Regions from separate parts of the Sinobaca sp. H24 genome, predicted to be linked through region 3. Evidence: a T-box and tRNA genes for the amino acid it is inferred to sense, from the RefSeq annotation. Region 3 holds a T-box; the other regions hold tRNA genes.

Region 1 (6,425 bases), on a different contig from region 3:
TAGCTAAAGCACAAAGTTTATTAAATAAGTGTATTAATTCAATGTCATCCAACCTTAAAAGTCATTCTAGTGGTGATTTTAGATGTGCGATATGGATTAAACAGGGATCAGTCTTTAAATTTCGTACAGGAAGTATTGGTTTTCCAGATCAATATTACGGGAACAGAGAACTAGAAATAGATAAATCTACAGCTGGAAGATGCTATAGAAAAGAAATAGATTTAGTTATAGATGACGTTTCCCAAGATGACGACTGGTCGCCTAACGAAGACGTTAAAAAAATATACAATGCTATGGTTTGTATATACTTAGAAGGTTTCGGGTAATGACAGTAGATTCTAAGTATGCTTTTGAAAAAAGTAATTTAGATATCATTTATCTTTATAGCAGTCTAATTCGTGCTATAATTATAGAACAACAATATGCAATGGCGGAAAGAGCTAGTCAAGAATCATTAAGCGTTGATGGTTCCTCTGATATTAATGGAAGGGATGGTGGTTCGAGTGAATAAGAAGGAATTATTACTCGATAGGCAGCTTCTCGAAAATGTATATAGTTCAGGAATGATTGAGCCCAAAGACTACCAAAGACTTAAAAAAAGAACTGGATTATAAGATTAGTGTGTTAGAAAGAAAAGAGAGAAACATGAAGATAGAAATGGAAAAGAACAATAAAAAGTTCTTAGAAGCAGTAGGCGAATAAAAGTACGATCAGTAAAAATCAGCATCTACCTCCGGGTGGGTGCTTTTTTACATAGAAAAAGAGGGCATCAGCCCTCTCTACATAACTTGAATATCTTTCAATGTATCAAACTTTATATAACAAATATCCTCTTTATTCTTCACATGAAACTGCTTATCCATCATGTTAATATACACACATTCACCTGTGAACGTAATAAAGTGGCCTTCCTTCCAGTAAGTAAACTCCAAAAAGATTCTGTGCTCGAGCGCTTCATGCAGCAACAATTCTAACTCATCCCATCTGTGTTCATCCAATATAGGCTTTGGTACATGCAAAGATGATGCTCTCCGTTTCTCCCAGGCATCCTTATGTTCGGGTAATATCATTCGCATGGATTCCCAGCGCATATTAGAATCAGGAGTTAACTTATTTTCTGCCATGCGATCACCTCCTTTTAAAAGGTATTATACGCGAACAAGTGTTCTTTAAAACATAACTATAGTAATAAGACTTAAAATAAAAAAAACAGAGTAGAAATTTTCATGTTTGCAAAATGTTTGCAAATGATCTCCACCCTGCATTTTATCCATTTTTCTATGTAAAGAAGACATAAGAAAAAGCCCTCTATACGAAGGCTTGTAGCGTTTGTGTGTTATGGTGCCCCGTACTGGGCTCGAACCAGTGACCTCCACCCTGTCAAGGTGGCGCTCTCCCAGCTGAGCTAACGGAGCAGCTGGATAGATGAACCTTTATTAATTTACCTTGTACAGGTAGGTTTTGTCAATAAAAAAGTAAATAGTCTGCCTGCGGACAGACCTGCCAATTGCTTTTTTTGTGGAAAAGGCTGATCTGAAAAGCCCGGTTGTCCGGTTATTTATCCCAGACCCGCCTATTATAATGGGACAAATAAGCTTTTCTGGTCTTTCATAGGAAGAACTAGAGAATCTTCGAACGATGTGGTAAGATGTGTTTTGTTCAACAGTAAATAACATCCGGAGGGTACCTATGATAGATTTTTGGATGAGAACGCAGGAGTTTTTCATAAACCTGCCGTGGATTGATATAGGATTTGCTATATTAATATTTTTTCTCATATTCTTTTTAAGACGATATTTGACGACATATATTTTCCGACTGCTGATCCGAATAGCGAAAAAGACACCGACTGATGTGTTCACCAATGTGATTATTGCGTTTGAAAAACCGCTTCGATTTTTCTTTGCGATACTTGGTTTGTATTTAGCATTGCTCTCTCTACCGATTCAAGGGGACTATATGGGTATTGTAAACCGGTTTTACCGCACCTCTATTATTATTGTAATGGGATGGGGGCTTTTTAATTTCACAGCAGCCTCTTCTTCCATGTTCTATAAGCTGTCGAGTAAGATGGATGATGGCGAGGACAGCATGCTGCTGCCATTTCTCTCCCGTATTGTTCGTTTTGTGATTCTGGCATTAACCATTACAATTATAGCTCATGAGTGGGATTACGATATTAATGGATTAATTGCCGGACTGGGTCTGGGCGGCCTGGCATTTGCGCTTGCAGCTCAGGAAACGCTCAGTAACTTTCTCGGAGGTATTATTATTGTAACAGAGCGTCCTTTTAAAAAGGGAGATTGGATTGCTTCGGCCACGGTCGAGGGATTTGTAGAGGATATTAATTTTCGGAGTACAAAAATCCGCACCTTCGAGGATTCTCTCGTCATTGTGCCTAATAAAACGCTGGCCCATGAAGCAATAACAAACTGGTCGGAAATGGGAAAGCGTCAGATAACCTTTAATGTAGGTGTGAAATACGAAACGCCTAAAGCAGATGTGCAGCGTGTAGTAGAACGAATTGAAGACACGCTTCAGGAAAATGATAAAATTGAATAAAGATCTGATCATTGTGCGATTCAGCGAGTTTAACTCTTCTTCCCTCGACATTTTCGTGTATTTCTTTACGAAAGCCACAGGCTGGGTGGATTGGTTTGAAACAAAAGAGGAAATCAATTTTGAAGTAATGGAGATTTTGGAGGAAGAAGGAGTAGACATCGCATTTCCTTCCGAATCGGTTTATATTGAAAATGCTCCAGCGCAGGCCTGGCCTGATTCGATTAAACAGGAAATCGCAGAAAAAACAAGGCATGCAGAGCATTCAAATAAATAATAAAACCCCGGCTGTGCAGCCGGGGTTTTATTATTTAAGCAAGGAGAAACTGCAGGAAAGCTTTGTTGGCAGGTGATAAAGATTCTTTTTGGCGATGGGCAAGAGCAAGCGTCAGCCGGACGGGAGGATCTAAAGGAACGCCTGCCAGCTTTTCATCATCCTGAATGACCATTTCCAAAAAATTGTAATACCAAGGCCGCGTTCCGTCAGTGATTTTGCCATGGAAAGTTGATTTGTTTCGAATGCAAGGTGAACGGGACGACCGGCTTTTTTCGCTGATTTGATCGACAACTTTCCTCTGATAATATCCTTCTTTAAATAAGATGAGCGGTTCTTCCGCCACTTCTTCATGAGAGACGGAAGTTTTGGAGGCAAAAGGGTGATCGAGAGGAACGACAGCAACCATCTGTGTCGCCAAAAAAGGATGAATCGTTAGCTGACTGGATGATTTTCGTCCTTCATCTGTGACGATGGTGCCAAGCTCGATTTCTCCGTTTATAATAGCTTCTTCAATAGCGGAAGTGCCTGCTTCATATATGGAAACAGACAAGCCGGGATAGGCTTTCAGAAAACGCGTAATCTGGTCGGGGAAATAATAAGAACCGGCCATCGACGGCAGTCCTATTTCAACTTCTCCCTGAGTAAGATCCTGCATATTAAGAACATCGCTTTTTGCTTTTGCAAGCAGGCGGTGCATATCAATAGCATGTCCATACAGCTTTTCTCCAGCTTTCGTCAGGCGGATCTGTCTTTTGTCGCGGATAAGAAGGCGGACGCCAAGCTCTTCTTCAAGCTGACGAACCGCACGGCTGACGGCGGGCTGTGCAATACGAAGAGATGCAGCGGCTTTTGTGAAACTCCGGCAGGCAGCTACTTCCCGGAAATATTCAAGAGCTCTGCTTTCCATAACAATCTCCTTTCATAACAAAAAAGCATAATTATTATATTTATTATATATTTTATTTATCAATATGCTCATGATAGCATACAAATATAGAAGAAAGTGTGATGGAAAGAAGGATATATACCATGATTGAAGCAAAAACCGCATCATTTTGGAAAGCTACTACGGCACTCGGAGCCGCTTCTTTTTTAATATTTGCGAACTTATATTATCCGCAGCCGCTTCTGCCTATGCTGAGTGAAGAGTTTCAAGTATCTGAAGTTGCCTCGAGCCTGATCATTTCCATTCCATTGATTGTGCTGGGTATTACTTTTTTTGTATACAGCGCCCTCTCTGATGCCTTTGGCAGACGAAATATTTTATTTATATCCATGATACTTGGTATTGCGGGCACCATTCTTATCAGCATGGCGCCGAGTTTTGGCTGGCTGATGGCAGCCAGGGTGTTTCAGGCAGCTGCTTTAGCAGGTATACCGGTAGCGGCTATGGCATATCTCAGCGAAGAATATTCCAAAAAAGCTATGACAGTAGCAGTAGGAATTTATATTAGCGCAAACAGTTTCGGAGGGATGAGCGGCCGGGTGGCAAGCGGCATTATTGCAGATGCGTCGGATTGGCAGCTGGCTTTTATAATAATGGCCGGAGTGAGCGTAGGCATTGGGATTTTTGTCTGGTTTATGCTTCCGGAATCCACCCAGTTTACAGCGAAACCATTTCATTTTAAAACCACGCTGCAGAACAACTGGATGCATCTGAAAGATAAAAAAATGGCACTGGCCTATATTATCGGCGGGCTGCATTTTTTCGTATTTATTGGCGTATTTAACTTTATTACGTATCTTTTAAATGGTGAGCCGTTCTTTGTATCAGCTACTATACTCGGTCTGCTCTTTCTAACATACGGGGCTGGAACCTTCAGCTCGACGCTGGCTGGAAAGATGGCGCAGGTATGGAATCAGACAAGCTGCATGCTGATTGGAATCGCTTTAATGGCGATAGGTATTGTGCTCGCAAGCGTTCCTTCTTTTCCTGTTATATTAATAGCGCTGCTTACATTAAGTTTTGGTTTTTTCTTTGTCCATTCCAGCTCCAGTTCCTGGGTGACAAGGCATGCTGTACAGGCAAAAGCAAGCGCATCAGGACTGTATTTGACCAGTTATTATTTGGGAGGCGGATTAAGCAGTGTCTATTTTGGCTGGCTCTGGCCTTCATTTGGATGGCCGGGCGTGGTTACAGGTGCAGCTGCTGTACTGATTATTACATTGAGCTGTACGCTCAGTTTGCGCAGGATCGACAGAGCCGAACAAAAGGCAGCTACTTCTGTATTTGTAACAAATTAACCGGAATAAAGCCGAACCCGTAACGGGTTCGGCTTTTGTTATGTAACAGTTTATGACAAAAAGATGCTGTTCTAACTTTTTTAGAAAAAATCAATGTAAGGGGTTGCAAAAACGGAAATACTGTTATAATATAAAAACATATTAAATTAACTGTTATAAAACAGTATTCGTAAGGGAGAGATAAAAATGGGATCTATTCAAGAAGATGCAAAGAAGCTCGAGCAGCAGTGGAAAGAAGACAGCAGGTGGGAAGGTATTGAACGGCCTTATAGTGCGGAGGATGTAATTAAATTAAGAGGGTCTATTGAAATCGAGCATACTTTAGCAAAGCGGGGATCGGAAAAGCTGTGGAAGCTTCTTCATGAAGAGCCATATGTAAACTCTCTGGGTGCGTTAACAGGAAACCAGGCTGTGCAGCAGGTGAAAGCAGGTTTGAAAGCGATTTATTTAAGCGGCTGGCAGGTGGCAGCAGACGCCAACCTTGCTGGACAAATGTATCCCGATCAAAGCCTGTATCCGGCAAATAGTGTACCAAGCGTAGTTCAGCGTATTAATCAGGCGCTGCAGCGTGCAGATCAGATACAGCATATGGAGCAGGAGGGAGATACGGATTTCTTCGCCCCTATTGTAGCTGATGCCGAGGCAGGCTTTGGCGGTCAGCTGAACGTATTTGAACTAATGAAGAGTATGATTGAATCAGGTGCTTCCGGTGTACACTTTGAGGATCAGCTTGCTTCAGAAAAGAAGTGTGGACATCTCGGCGGAAAAGTTCTGCTTCCTACGCAGAATGCCGTACGTAATTTAATATCCGCCCGTCTTGCAGCAGATGTAAGCGGAACGAAAACCATTATTCTTGCGAGAACAGATGCGGATGCAGCCGATCTTATAACAAGTGACATTGATCCCTACGATCAGGAGTTCATAACCGGTGAACGTACAGCAGAGGGCTTTTACCGTACAAAGCCGGGTATTGATCAGGCAATTGCAAGAGGCTTGGCCTACGCTCCGTTTGCCGACCTTATCTGGTGCGAGACATCCAAACCGAATCTCGAGGAAGCCAGGAAATTTGCTGATGCCATTCATGAGAAATTCCCGGGGAAAATGCTTGCCTATAACTGCTCTCCTTCATTTAACTGGAAAGCAAATCTGGATGATGAAACGATTGAAACCTTCCAGCAGGAAATTGCAAAGATGGGGTATAAGTTCCAGTTTGTTACGCTTGCCGGATTCCATGCGTTGAACCACAGCATGTTTGAGCTGGCTAAAGGCTACAAAACGCGTGGAATGGGAGCCTATTCTAAACTGCAGCAGGCAGAGTTTGCCAGTGAAGCAAAAGGCTACACTG
Region 2 (6,425 bases), on a different contig from region 3:
ATTAGTGTTAATTTCCATTAAATTATTAAAAAGAGACTGACTGGATTTTATTTCTTTATTATAGTTATTAATCATAAAATCATTAATAGTAGTGAAGTCTTTATTTTCTTCAGATAGTGAATTTACAAGATAAGCTATAGTGGTTAGAAAATCGTTTATTACCTCATTAGTATCTATGAGTAGATCGAATATATCTCTGTCAACATGAGAAGCTTCATTGCTAAAATAAAGCTTTCACTTCCAAATCATGTTCTTTTAATTTCTCCTCTTGTCTTTTTAATTGATCTATCATTATAGAGAAATTATAACTAACATCCGTTCCTTCTTTAAATTCTTTCTTCGAAGTAAAACTCCTCATATGATCTACATAATAAAGTAGTTTTCTAAGCATTAATGAATTTGCTTCGTATTCTTTTAATTCAATTCTTTTCTTATAATCAGCCCTACTTACTCTTAAAGTAGCATATCCGGCCAATCCGGCACCGGCCAGCGCTCCAAGAAATGTTGAAATAGAAGTAATTGCTAAGGCTGTGTTACTACCTGCTGGAACGGTGGTAAATATAAGCGCTACGATTCCTAGACTAATAATTGATGTAATGATTATTTTGTTGATAAGACATCCTCCTAAATAGCTTTGATGTCTTTAAGTGTATCAAACTTAATATAACAAATATCCTCTTCATTCTTCACATGAAACTGCTTATCCATCATATTGATGTACACACATTCCCCAGTGAACTTAATAAAGCGACCTTCCTCCCAATAAGTAAACTCTAAAAAGATTCTATGCTCGAGCGCTTCATGCAGCAACAACTCTAACTCATCCCATTTGTGTTCATCCAATATTGGCTTTGGCTCATGTACAAAAGTGGCTCTCCGTTTCTCCCAGGCATCCTTATGTTCAGGTAATATCATCCGCATGGATTCCCAGCGCATATTGGATCCGGGAGTTAACTTATTTTCTGCCATGCGACCACCTCCTTTTAAGAGGTATTATACACGAACAAGTGTTCTTTTAAACATAACTATAGTAATAAGAGTCAAAATAAAAAACAGAGTGGAAATATTCATGTTTGCAAAATGTTTGCAAATGATCTCCACCCTGCATTTTATCTATTTATGGATTAAATGAATACATAAGAAAAAGCCCTCTATACGAAGGCTTGTAGCGTTTGTGTTATGGTGCCCCGTACTGGGCTCGAACCAGTGACCTCCACCCTGTCAAGGTGGCGCTCTCCCAGCTGAGCTAACGGAGCAGCTGGATAGATGAACCTTTATTAATTTACCTTGTACTGGGAGGGTTTGTCAATACAAAAGACAAATATGCTATAATATTTAGCAAAGCGAAATACTTAGGAGGCTTATTTTTTATGAAAAAAGCATACATAGGGGCCGGGATTATGAATCAAAACGGCATTTTTCAGGACAATGCCGTACTTCTTATTAAAGATGCCCACATTGAAGCAGTAACAGATGGAGGTCATATACCAGAGGGCTATGAACAGGTGAACGTGAAAGGGAAATACATAACGCCGGGTTTGATTGATGTCCATACACATCTTGGGGTTCATGAGGAAGGTATCGGGCCGCAGGGTGCGGACTTTAATGAGACAAGTCAGGCCGTTACACCAGCTGTCCGTGCTCTTGATGGTATTCATCCATTGGAAGAAGGGTTTGAGCTGGCGCGGCGGTCGGGAGTAACCACTGTGCAGATTCTCCCCGGCAGCGCTAACGTCATCGGAGGAGAAATGGTCATTGTGAAAACAAGCGGCAGCGTCGTGGATGAAATGGTGCTGCAGTCTCCCTCGGGAATGAAAGCAGCGTTTGGGGAAAATCCTAAGCGAATTCATTCCAATAAGTCTTCCGGTCCGGTAACGCGTATGGGAAATGCAGCTCTATTCAGGGAAGCTATGATAAAAGCACAGAATTACAGGGATAAATGCAAAAAAGATCCGAAAGCACCAAGAGACCTGGGCATGGAACAGCTCGTTTCCCTGCTGGAAAATCGTATTCCGCTCCGCGCCCATGCGCACCGGGCTGATGATATTGCTACGGTCGTCAGGCTGGCTGAAGAATTTGATCTGCGCTACACGATTGAACACTGTACAGAAGGCCATTTGATTGCTGATTTTCTTGCCCGCCATCAGGTTACTGCCTCGGTTGGCCCTACGATGTCTACAAAATCCAAAGCGGAGTTATCAAACAAAAGCTGGAAGACGCTCTCCGCTCTGGATGAACATGGGGTCGATTACTGTATTACAACGGACCATCCGGTAGTCGGTATTGACCATCTGCTTACCTCGGCTATGATGGCGCACAAAGAAGGACTCAGTGAGGCGAAAGCTTTATCTTCGATTACGGCCTTTGCTGCACGGCACCTGGGAATGGAAGAAACAAAAGGATCCCTTGAAAAAACGAAAGATGCAGATTTTGTCATTTGGAGCCATCACCCATTTGATGTAAAAAGTCTGGTGGAACAGACTTTCATAGAGGGAAGGCAGGTATATTCAAGAGACGTATAAGCTCTTCAGATCGTTCATAGGAATACTAGAGAAACATCGACGGATGTGATAAGATGTGATTTGTTCAACAGTAAAAAACATCCGGAGGGAACCTATGATAGATTTTTGGATGAGAACGCAGGAGTTTTTCATAAACCTGCCCTGGATTGATATAGGATTCGCTATATTAATATTTTTTCTCATATTCTTTTTAAGACGATATTTAACGACCTACATTTTCAGGCTCCTGATTCGTGTAGCTAAAAAAACGCCAACCGATGTGTTTACCAATGTCATCATTGCATTTGAAAAGCCGCTCCGGTTTTTCTTTGTCATACTCGGTTTATATTTAGCGCTGCTCTCCCTGCCGATACAAGGCGAATATATGGGAATCGTTAACCGATTTTACCGCACAGCTATTATTATAGTGGTGGGCTGGGGGCTTTTTAATTTCACGGCAGCCTCTTCTTCGATGTTCTATAAGCTATCCAGTAAAATGGACGATGGGGAAGACAGTATGCTTCTGCCATTTCTCTCCCGCATTGTACGTTTTGTCATATTGGCTCTTACGCTTACTATTATCGCTCACGAATGGAACTATGATATCAATGGACTTATCGCTGGTCTTGGTCTGGGCGGCCTGGCATTTGCTCTAGCAGCCCAGGAAACGCTCAGTAATTTTCTTGGCGGTATCATTATCGTAACCGAGCGCCCATTTAAAAAAGGGGACTGGATTGCTTCTGCTACGGTGGAAGGATTTGTAGAAGATATTAATTTCCGCAGCACGAAAATCCGCACCTTTGAAGACTCTCTCGTCATTGTTCCGAACAAAACACTTGCCCATGAAGCTATTACTAACTGGTCGGAGATGGGCAAACGCCAGATCACGTTTAATGTAGGCGTGAAATATGGAACTCCGAGAGAAGATGTTCAGCGGGTGGTAGCACGTATTGAAGAAACGCTTCAGGAAAATGACAAGATTGATAACGAACTTATCATTGTCCGCTTCAGTGAATTTAACTCTTTTTCCCTTGATATTTTTGTGTACTTCTTTACAAAAGCAACAGGCTGGGTCGATTGGTTTGAAGCAAAAGAAGACATTAATTTTGAAGTAATGCAGATTCTCGAAGAAGAAGGAGTGGAAATCGCCTTTCCTTCTGAATCCGTTTATATTGAGAATGCTTCTGCAGAAGCATGGCCTGACTCTATCAAGCAGGAAATTGCAGAAAAAACAAAGCGCGCAGAACAGCATTCTAATAGGTAATAGTATCCCCCGGTTGTCTAAAGCCGGGGGATTTTTATATGTGGTTCAGCCAAGCAGAAACTGTAGAAAAGCTTTGTTGGCGGCAGACAATGATTCTTTCGACGGTGGGCCAGAGCAAGCGTCAGGGATATAGGCGGATCGAGAGGAATGCCGGCTAATTTTTCATCATCCTGTATAACCATTTCCAAAAAAATAGTAATACCAAGACCCCGCTGCGTCAGCGATTTGGCCATAGAAATCTGATTGGTCTCAAAAGCAAGATGAACGGGGCTGCCTGCTTTTTCACTTATTTGATCGACTACTTTCCGTTGATAATATCCTTCTTTAAATAAAATGAGCGGCTCTTCTGCCAACTCTTCATGAGATACGGAAGTTCTGGAAGCAAAGGGATGGTCAAGTGGAACCACAGCTACCATCTGTACTGTAAGAAAAGGATGGATGCTTAAAAGGCTCGAAGATTTACGGCCTTCTTCTGTTACGATCGTACCGAGTTCAATTTCTCCACTGATCACGGCTTCTTCTATAACAGAAGTGCCAGCTTCATAGATCGAGACGGTCAATCCTGGGTAAGCTTCTAAAAAACGCATAATCTGATCAGGGAAATAATAAGAACCAGCCATGGATGGCAGGCCGATCTCTACTTCACCCTGAGTAAGATCCTGCATATTAACCACATCGTTTTTTGCTTTTACGAGCAGGCGGTGCATTTCAACAGCATGTTCATATAACTTTTCTCCGGCTTTCGTCAGTCGGATCTGCCGTTTATCGCGGATAAGAAGGGTAACGCCAAGCTCTTCTTCAAGCTGACGGACTGCACGACTGACAGCGGGCTGGGCAATACGAAGTGCGGCAGCGGCCTTTGTAAAGCTGCCTCTGGAGGCTACTTCCCGAAAGTATTCTAATGCTCTGCTTTCCATGACACTCTCCTTCCATAACAAAAAAGCATAATTATTATATTTATTATATATTTTATTTATTGATAAGCACATGATAGCATACAATCAGAAGACGAATTGTCCAGGAAAGAAGGATATATACCATGATTGAAGCAAAAACAGCATCATTCTGGAAAGCCACGATGGCACTTGGAGCCGCCTCATTTTTAATATTTGCCAACCTCTATTATCCTCAGCCGCTTCTACCTATGCTGAGTGAAGAATTTCAAGTTTCAGAAGTTGCTTCCAGCTTGATTATTTCCATTCCGCTTATTGTGCTTGGGATTACTTTCTTTGTATATAGTGCTTTATCTGATGCATTCGGAAGACGGAATATCTTATTTATTTCCATGGTGCTTGGCATTGCCGGAACGATTCTTATCAGCCTTGCGCCGAGTTTTGGCTGGCTGATGGCTGCACGGGTATTTCAGGCAGCGGCTTTAGCCGGAGTTCCGGTAGCGGCTATGGCATACCTTAGTGAAGAGTACTCCAAACAAGCAATGACAGTAGCGGTGGGAATATATATTAGTGCGAACAGTCTCGGGGGAATGAGCGGGCGTGTAGCGAGCGGCATCATTGCAGATGCCGCGGACTGGCATGTGGCCTTTATGGCAATGGCAGGGATTAGCGTTGCTATTTTTCTTTTTGTCTGGTTTATGCTTCCCGACTCCACGCAGTTTAGAGCCAAACCATTTCATCTAAAAGAAACGCTGCAGAACAACTGGATGCACTTAAAAGATAAAAAGATGGCACTGGCCTACGTGATCGGCGGTCTGCATTTTTTTGTATTTATAGGGGTATTTAACTTTATTACGTATCTATTAAATGGCGAACCGTTCTTTGTTTCTGCTACGGTGCTTGGTCTTCTGTTTCTAACCTATGGAGCGGGGACCTTCAGCTCGACGCTCGCAGGGAAAATGGCGCAGGTGTGGAACCAGACAAGCTGTATGTTGATTGGAATAGTCTTGATGGCAGCAGGTATTGCATTAACAATTATACCGTCTTTTCCTGTCATACTATTAGCACTGCTGACGTTAAGCTTCGGCTTTTTCTTCGTACACTCCAGTTCCAGTTCATGGGTTACGAGGCACGCGTCCGAAGCGAAGGCAAGCGCCTCCGGATTGTATTTAACGAGTTATTATTTAGGAGGCGGGCTGAGCAGCGTATATTTTGGCTGGCTGTGGCCTGCCTTTGGCTGGACGGGCGTTGTTACAGGTGCAGCTGCCGTGCTCGTTGTTACGCTCAGCTGTACGCTCTCCCTTCGAAAAATTGATAAAGCAGAGCAGGAGAAAACAGTCCCTGCCTATGCAGCAAATTCATAAAATAAAGCCGGATCCACTATGGGTCCGGCTTTTGTTATGTAACAGATGTTAATAAATGAAACTGTATTGATATTTTTTAAGGAAAATCAATGAAAGGGGTTGCAAAAAAGAATTTACTGTTATAATATAAAGTCATATTAAATTAACTGTTATAAAACAGAAACATGAGGGAGAGATAATAATGGGATCTATTCAGGAAGATGCAAAGAAGCTTGAACAGCAGTGGAAAGAAGACAGCAGGTGGGAAGGGATTGAAAGACCTTACAGTGCAGAAGATGTAATCAAATTAAGAGGATCTATTGAAATCGAGCACACATTAGCCAAACGCGGGTCCGAAAAGCTGTGGAAGCTGCTGCACGAGGAACCGTATGTAAACTCTTTAGGAGCGTTAACGGGAAATCAG
Region 3 (6,425 bases):
TCCAGCCATGCTCTCGCTTCTTTATACGTCTTCATGCTTTCCCTCATTTCTATTCAGGTTGTTCGTATATGAAAGAAAAAAGAGAGGGTTTCACGCCTCCCTTTCCTGTTTTTATTTACTGCTGCAGTTCTTCCATGCGGGCCACCACTTTATCGCGTTTATCCGCATAATCCTGCTGTTTCTGCTTTTCTTCTTCGACTACGTGTGCCGGTGCCTTGCTCGTAAAACCTTCATTGGCAAGCTTTTTCTGCACCCGTTCTACTTCTTTATCCAGCTTTTCTTTTTCTTTTTGAAGCCTGGCAATTTCCTCGTCCAGCTGTATCAGCCCGGCGAGCGGCATATAAAGATCTGCCCCGGTCAGTGCGTGGGACACCGATTTTTCCGGTGCCTGCAGCCCTGTATCAATCGTCAGTTTTTCCGGATTACAGAAGCGCTCCAGATATTCCTGTCCGCGCAGGAGCTGCTGCAGTTCTTTTTCGGAAGCGGCATTAATAACAGTTCAATTTCCTTGCTCGGTGCTACGTTCATTTCTGCACGCGTATTTCGTACTGAGCGGATGATTCGCTTGATCAGCTCCATGTCCTCAACGGACTGAGCATCGATCAGGTCATGGTTCACGAGAGGCCATGCTGCTACCGTAATAGAGTCCCCTTGATGAGGAAGGTGCTGCCAGATTTCTTCGGTGATAAACGGCATGATCGGGTGCAGCAGCCTCATCGTCTGGTCAAGTACGTGGGCCAGTACCGAACGGGCCATATGCTTCTGAGCGTCATCTTCTCCGTAAAGCGGCAGTTTAGCCATTTCAATATACCAGTCACATACGTCTTCCCAGATAAAGTTATACAGCAGGCGGCCTACTTCTCCAAATTCATACTGATCCATCAGCCGGGTTACGCTTTGGACCGTATCCTGAAGCCTTGTTAAAATCCAGCGGTCGGCCATTGTCTTTTCACCTTCGAGGCTGATTTCATCATAAGCGAGGCCGTCCATGTTCATCAGGGCAAAACGGGAGGCATTCCAGATTTTATTGGCAAAGTTCCAGTTGGCCTCTACCTTCTCCCACTGAAAACGCAGGTCGTTGCCCGGTGTCGTGCCGGTAGCGAGGAAGAAACGCAGTGCATCAGCACCGTACTTTTCAATGACGTCCATAGGATCAACGCCGTTGCCGAGTGATTTACTCATCTTCCGGCCTTCGCTGTCCCGAACCAGTCCGTGAATCAGCACATCCTCAAATGGACGCTGTCCGGTAAATTCAAGTCCCTGAAAAATCATCCGGGAAATCCAGAAAAAGATAATATCATATCCGGTTACGAGCGCATTAGTCGGATAGAATCTTTTAAAATCCTCCGACTGTTCGTCCGGCCAGCCCATTGTGGAAAAAGGCCAAAGCGCTGAGCTGAACCAGGTGTCCAGTACGTCTTCATCCTGTTCCCAGTTTTCCGCGTCCGCAGGTTCTTCCATGCTAATATACATTTCGCCGGTCTCTTTATGGTACCAGGCAGGAATCCGATGGCCCCACCACAGCTGTCTGGATATGCACCAGTCTCTAATATTATCGAGCCAGTGCAGGTACGTTTTTTCAAAGCGCTCCGGCACGAAATGTACTTTTTCTTCTTTTTGCTGGAGAGCGATTGCGTTTGCAGCGAGCGGCTTCATATCCACGAACCACTGCGTGGATAGATAAGGTTCTACGACAGCGCCGCTCCGTTCCGAATGGCCGACCGAATGCATGTGATCTTCCACTTTAAACAGCACGCCCTGCTCCTGCAGGTCTGCTGTAATCTGACGGCGGCATTCAAAACGATCCAGTCCTTCATATTTCGCAGCATTTTCATTCATTTTTCCAGACTCATCCATGACGAGTACGCGTTCCAGATTATGTCTGTTTCCCATTTCAAAGTCATTCGGATCATGAGCCGGCGTAATTTTAACAGCACCGGACCCGAAGTCCATTTCTACATAATCATCTGCAATAATTTCTATCTCGCGGCCGACAATCGGCAGCTTTACTTTTTTTCCGATTAAATGGGCATAGCGCTCATCTTTTGGATGAACGGCAACGGCCGTATCACCGAGCATCGTTTCCGGACGGGTAGTCGCTACTTCAATCGATCCGCTTCCGTCCGCCAATGGATAGGCCATATGATAAAAAGAGCCCTGCACATCTTTGTAGATAACTTCTATATCAGAGAGAGCCGTTTTCGTATCCGGATCCCAGTTAATAATGTATTCGCCGCGGTAGATCAGCCCTTTATTATAAAGAGTAACGAATACTTTACGCACCGCATCGGACAGTCCTTTATCCAAAGTAAACCGCTCTCTCGAATAATCGAGGGAAAGACCAATCTTGGACCACTGCTCCCGGATAAAATCTGCATACTCTTCTTTCCATTCCCAGGATTTCTCCAGGAATGCTTCCCGTCCCATTTCATAACGGTTTGTTCCTCTTCTTTCAGTTTTCCTTCCACTTTAGCCTGCGTGGCAATACCGGCATGGTCCATGCCCGGCAGCCAGAGCATATCATAGCCCTGCATGCGCTTTAAGCGGGAAATAATATCCTGCAGCGTCGTATCCCAGGCATGGCCCAAATGAAGCCGTCCTGTTACGTTAGGAGGTGGAATAACAATGGTGTAGGGTTCTTTATCCCCTTTTCCTTCTGCCTTAAAAAATTCTCCCTCCGTCCAGTAGGGATACCATTTTGCTTCAGTAGCCTGCGGATCATACTTTGTCGGCATATCTGTCTGGTTTGCCTTATCCATCATATCGTTCTCCTTTATTAGAAAGTCACCGTACTTTTTGCCCAAATAAAAAAACTCTTCTCGCCTGCAAAGGACGAAAAGAGTTTACGCGGTACCACCTTTATTTGTGACACTGTCTGCCAGCGTCACACACTTAGGTATAACGGTACCTGCCGTCTCCTCCTACTTTATTTCAGAGAAAAAGCTCCGGGGCGACCTTCAGGATCCGCGCAGGAAAGGCATTTCAGCTGGGCTGCCTTCTCTCTGTGCAGGCGTGGGATCCTTACTCTTCCCTATCTATGCTTTCTTATTTATACTGATTGGTATGCTTCTATTTTAAGCAGAGCCCTGCCTGCCAGTCAATGCAAATTAATTTTATTTTTTAATCACGGAAAAAGCTTTTTCGGCGGCTTTTACCGTATTTTCAATATCTTCTTCTGTATGGGCAGTTGAAAGAAACATGCCTTCAAATTGAGAAGGAGGAAGCGAAACGCCCTGGGCCATCATTTCTCTAAAGTATGCCGCAAACATTTCCAGATCCGAGGTTTTGGCTGTTTTAAAGTCCACGACTTTTTCATCCGTAAAGAAGAACCCGACCATCGACCCGGCTTTATTAATATGATGAGGGATATCGTGCTTTAGGGCAGCTTCATGCAGACCCTCGGCCAAAAGCGTGCCAAGACGGTCAAATGTATCGTAATCTTCCGGCTTCAGCTGATTTAATGTTTCGAATCCGGCTGTCATAGCAAGCGGATTTCCAGACAGCGTGCCGGCCTGATAGATCGGTCCGCTCGGTGCTATCTGCTCCATAATATCGCGTCTGCCCCCGTAAGCCGCTACAGGCAGTCCTCCGCCAATAACTTTCCCAAGACACGTTATGTCCGGCGTTACGTTATACACGCCCTGAGCGCAGTGATAGCCGACTCTAAAGCCAGTCATTACTTCATCGAAGATCAGCAGGCTGCCATGTTGATTAGTAATATCTCGGACGCCTTCCAAAAATCCTTCTTCCGGAAGCACTATCCCCATATTTCCAGTGACCGGCTCCAATATAACGGCAGCAATCTCATCGCCGTATTCATCAAATGCCTTCTGCAGGCTGGCCAGATCATTATACGGCACGGTTAATGTGTTGGATGCAACCGATGCTGGAACTCCCGGGCTGTCCGGAAGGCCTAAAGTGGCTACGCCGGATCCAGCTTTGATTAGAAGAGAATCGCCGTGCCCATGATAACAGCCTTCCATTTTAAGAATCTTGTCACGACCGGTAAAACCGCGCGCAAGACGGAGAGCGCTCATGGTTGCCTCTGTGCCGGAATTGACCATTCGTACCACTTCGATGGAAGGGACTCTATCAATAACCAGTTCGGCAAGCTTTATTTCCATCACGTGGGAGGCACCAAAGCTTGTGCCTTTTTCAGTCACTGCCTTTAACTGCTCCACGACATGGTCCTGGGCGTGCCCTAAAATGAGCGGTCCCCACGATAGAACATAATCAATGTACTCATTTCCATCCAGATCGGTTATTTTAGAACCTTTACCGCTCTGCATGTACACAGCAGGATGCCCCACCGAATTATATGTACGCACAGGGCTGTTCACGCCGCCCGGCATTAACGGTTTTGCCTGCTCAAAAGCAGCTGAGGATTTTTCATAGGATTTCATTTCTGTCACTTCCCTTTTTATAATCTACTACCAGAATAACAAAAGCCGTTTTTTTGTGCGACTTTTCTTTAATAAGGAAAAACTGCCTGCTGCAGCGCAGTCAGGCAGTATATTCTAATATAGTTCTTCGTCGATCCACTTGGCCACGTCTAATGCAAAATACGTAACGATCAGATCCGCACCTGCCCGCTTCATACTGACAAGCTTTTCCATTACGACGGCTTTTTCATCAATCCATCCATTTTGAGCCGCTGCTTTAAGCATCGCAAATTCTCCGGAAACATTGTAGGCTACTACCGGATAGCCTGTAGCATCTTTCACTTCTCTCATAATATCAAGATAGGAAAGAGCCGGCTTCACAATAAGAAAATCGGCACCTTCTTCTACATCGGAACGAGCTTCCCGCAGTGCTTCTTCGCGGTTCGCCGGGTCCATCTGATAGGTTTTCCGGTCTCCAAAGGAAGGCGTGCTGTGGGCAGCATCGCGGAAAGGACCATAAAATGCAGAAGCATATTTAACCGAATAGGACATAATCGGCGTGTGCACAAAACCTGCATTATCAAGACCGCGGCGGATCGCTGCCGTAAATCCATCCATCATGTTGGAAGGCGCAATAATATCTGCTCCGGCTTTCGCCTGGGAAACAGCCGTTTCCGTCAGTAACTGAAGGGATTCATCGTTAAGAATTTCCCCGTCTCTAATCACACCGCAGTGTCCGTGGTCGGTATACTGGCAGAGGCATGTATCAGCTATAACCGTTAACGTAGGATTATTTTCTTTAATAACGCCTATAGCCCGCTGTACGATGCCTTCTTCTGCATATGCCTGAGATCCGTATTCGTCTTTTTCATTGGGAACGCCGAAGACCATTACGGCCGGCACACCATGGCGTTCCAGCTTATTGGTTTCCTGCGCCAGAATATCAAGAGATACCTGATAAATTCCCGGCATGGACGGGACTTCGTTTTTTACTTTTTCTCCCTCTACTACAAAAATAGGAAAAATCAAGTCTTCTTTTTTCACTTCGTTTTCCCGCACCATTTTTCGAATACCGGGTGTCGAGCGGAGACGGCGGTGTCTCCGAAACTGTAAATCACTCATCAAAATCCTCCTTCGAAAGTTTCAAAAGCAGATCCATCATTCCTTCAATCGTATGAGGATCGGCGGTATAAATTTGTTTAAATGCATGCTTTTCTGCTTCGGCAGACGTAACCGGGCCAATTGATATAACCGGAATATGAGACCAGTTTTCAAGAGGCAGACCGCTTACCCCATTCAGGAATGCCCTGACAGCGGAAGGGCTTGTAAACGTAATAAAGTCAACTTCATTCTGAAGAATGATATGCTGCAGTGGTTCTATATTTCCAGTAACCGGTGCCGTCGTATACACATCGATCACGTCAACGGGTTTTTCTTCCGCCTGCAGACGTGCTGTAATCGTATCGCGGCTGATCCGGCTTTTCGGAAAAAGAATACGGCTTCCCTTTTTTAAACTGGAAGCCAATGTCTCTGACAGAGCTTCCGCCGTGTAGGATTCCGGCATCAGCTCCACCGATAAACCCGCATCCTTAAGTGAATGGGCTGTTTTGGATCCTACCGCAGCTATTTTTGCATGGTTTGGAAAAGAATGACCTTCTTGTTTTAATGTTTCCATAAAATAATGTACCGCATTTACGCTCGTAAAAACAAACCATTCATACATATACATTTTTTTAATTTTTTCCCGATCATCTGCAGACAGCGGCAGCCGTTCCACTCCTATCAGCGGTATAACTACCGGCCTGCCGCCGCTGCGCTCTACCGGCTGCGCCAACAGGCTGCTTTGATGAGCAGGCCTTGTAATCAAAACCCTGCTTCCGTTTAAGGAAAGGCTCACTGATTATCCAGCTCTGCTCTCACGTCATCAAGAATATCCTTTGCTCCTCGTGCAAGCAGCGTTTCCGCTGCGTCTCTGCCAATTTTTTCAGGATCAGTACCTTCTCTTTTTTCCTGAAGAATAATTCTGCCATCAGGTGTTCCTAC

Evidence for each region. The T-box of region 3 lies ahead of MMY81_RS23655 (valine--tRNA ligase). A T-box ahead of a tRNA ligase gene usually reads a tRNA of that ligase, here a tRNA-Val.
Region 1: it has a tRNA-Val gene. The T-box ahead of MMY81_RS23655 (valine--tRNA ligase) is inferred to sense a tRNA for this amino acid. The anticodon was not compared.
Region 2: it has a tRNA-Val gene. The T-box ahead of MMY81_RS23655 (valine--tRNA ligase) is inferred to sense a tRNA for this amino acid. The anticodon was not compared.

What each region holds. Positions count from the first base shown of each region.
Region 1 covers NZ_JALBWT010000024.1:70,179-76,603, reverse strand. The annotation lists gene MMY81_RS23350 (hypothetical protein) at 1-326, shown strand, start outside; gene MMY81_RS23345 (hypothetical protein) at 326-511, shown strand; gene MMY81_RS23340 (YolD-like family protein) at 780-1,124, opposite strand; tRNA gene MMY81_RS23335 (tRNA-Val) at 1,340-1,415, opposite strand; gene MMY81_RS23330 (mechanosensitive ion channel family protein) at 1,690-2,562, shown strand; gene MMY81_RS23325 (mechanosensitive ion channel family protein) at 2,555-2,836, shown strand; gene MMY81_RS23320 (LysR family transcriptional regulator) at 2,871-3,743, opposite strand; gene MMY81_RS23315 (MFS transporter) at 3,866-5,080, shown strand; gene aceA (isocitrate lyase) at 5,267-6,425, shown strand, end outside.
Region 2 covers NZ_JALBWT010000047.1:22,348-28,772, reverse strand. The annotation lists gene MMY81_RS30150 (hypothetical protein) at 221-475, opposite strand; gene MMY81_RS30145 (YolD-like family protein) at 625-969, opposite strand; tRNA gene MMY81_RS30140 (tRNA-Val) at 1,181-1,256, opposite strand; gene MMY81_RS30135 (amidohydrolase) at 1,371-2,522, shown strand; gene MMY81_RS30130 (mechanosensitive ion channel family protein) at 2,617-3,765, shown strand; gene MMY81_RS30125 (LysR family transcriptional regulator) at 3,783-4,682, opposite strand; gene MMY81_RS30120 (MFS transporter) at 4,805-6,022, shown strand; partial or broken gene aceA (isocitrate lyase) at 6,204-6,425, shown strand, end outside.
Region 3 covers NZ_JALBWT010000025.1:59,433-65,857, reverse strand. The annotation lists gene MMY81_RS23660 (folylpolyglutamate synthase/dihydrofolate synthase family protein) at 1-9, opposite strand, end outside; partial or broken gene MMY81_RS23655 (valine--tRNA ligase) at 116-2,759, opposite strand; T-box leader at 2,826-3,047, opposite strand; gene hemL (glutamate-1-semialdehyde 2,1-aminomutase) at 3,114-4,403, opposite strand; gene hemB (porphobilinogen synthase) at 4,518-5,504, opposite strand; gene MMY81_RS23640 (uroporphyrinogen-III synthase) at 5,497-6,249, opposite strand; gene hemC (hydroxymethylbilane synthase) at 6,276-6,425, opposite strand, start outside.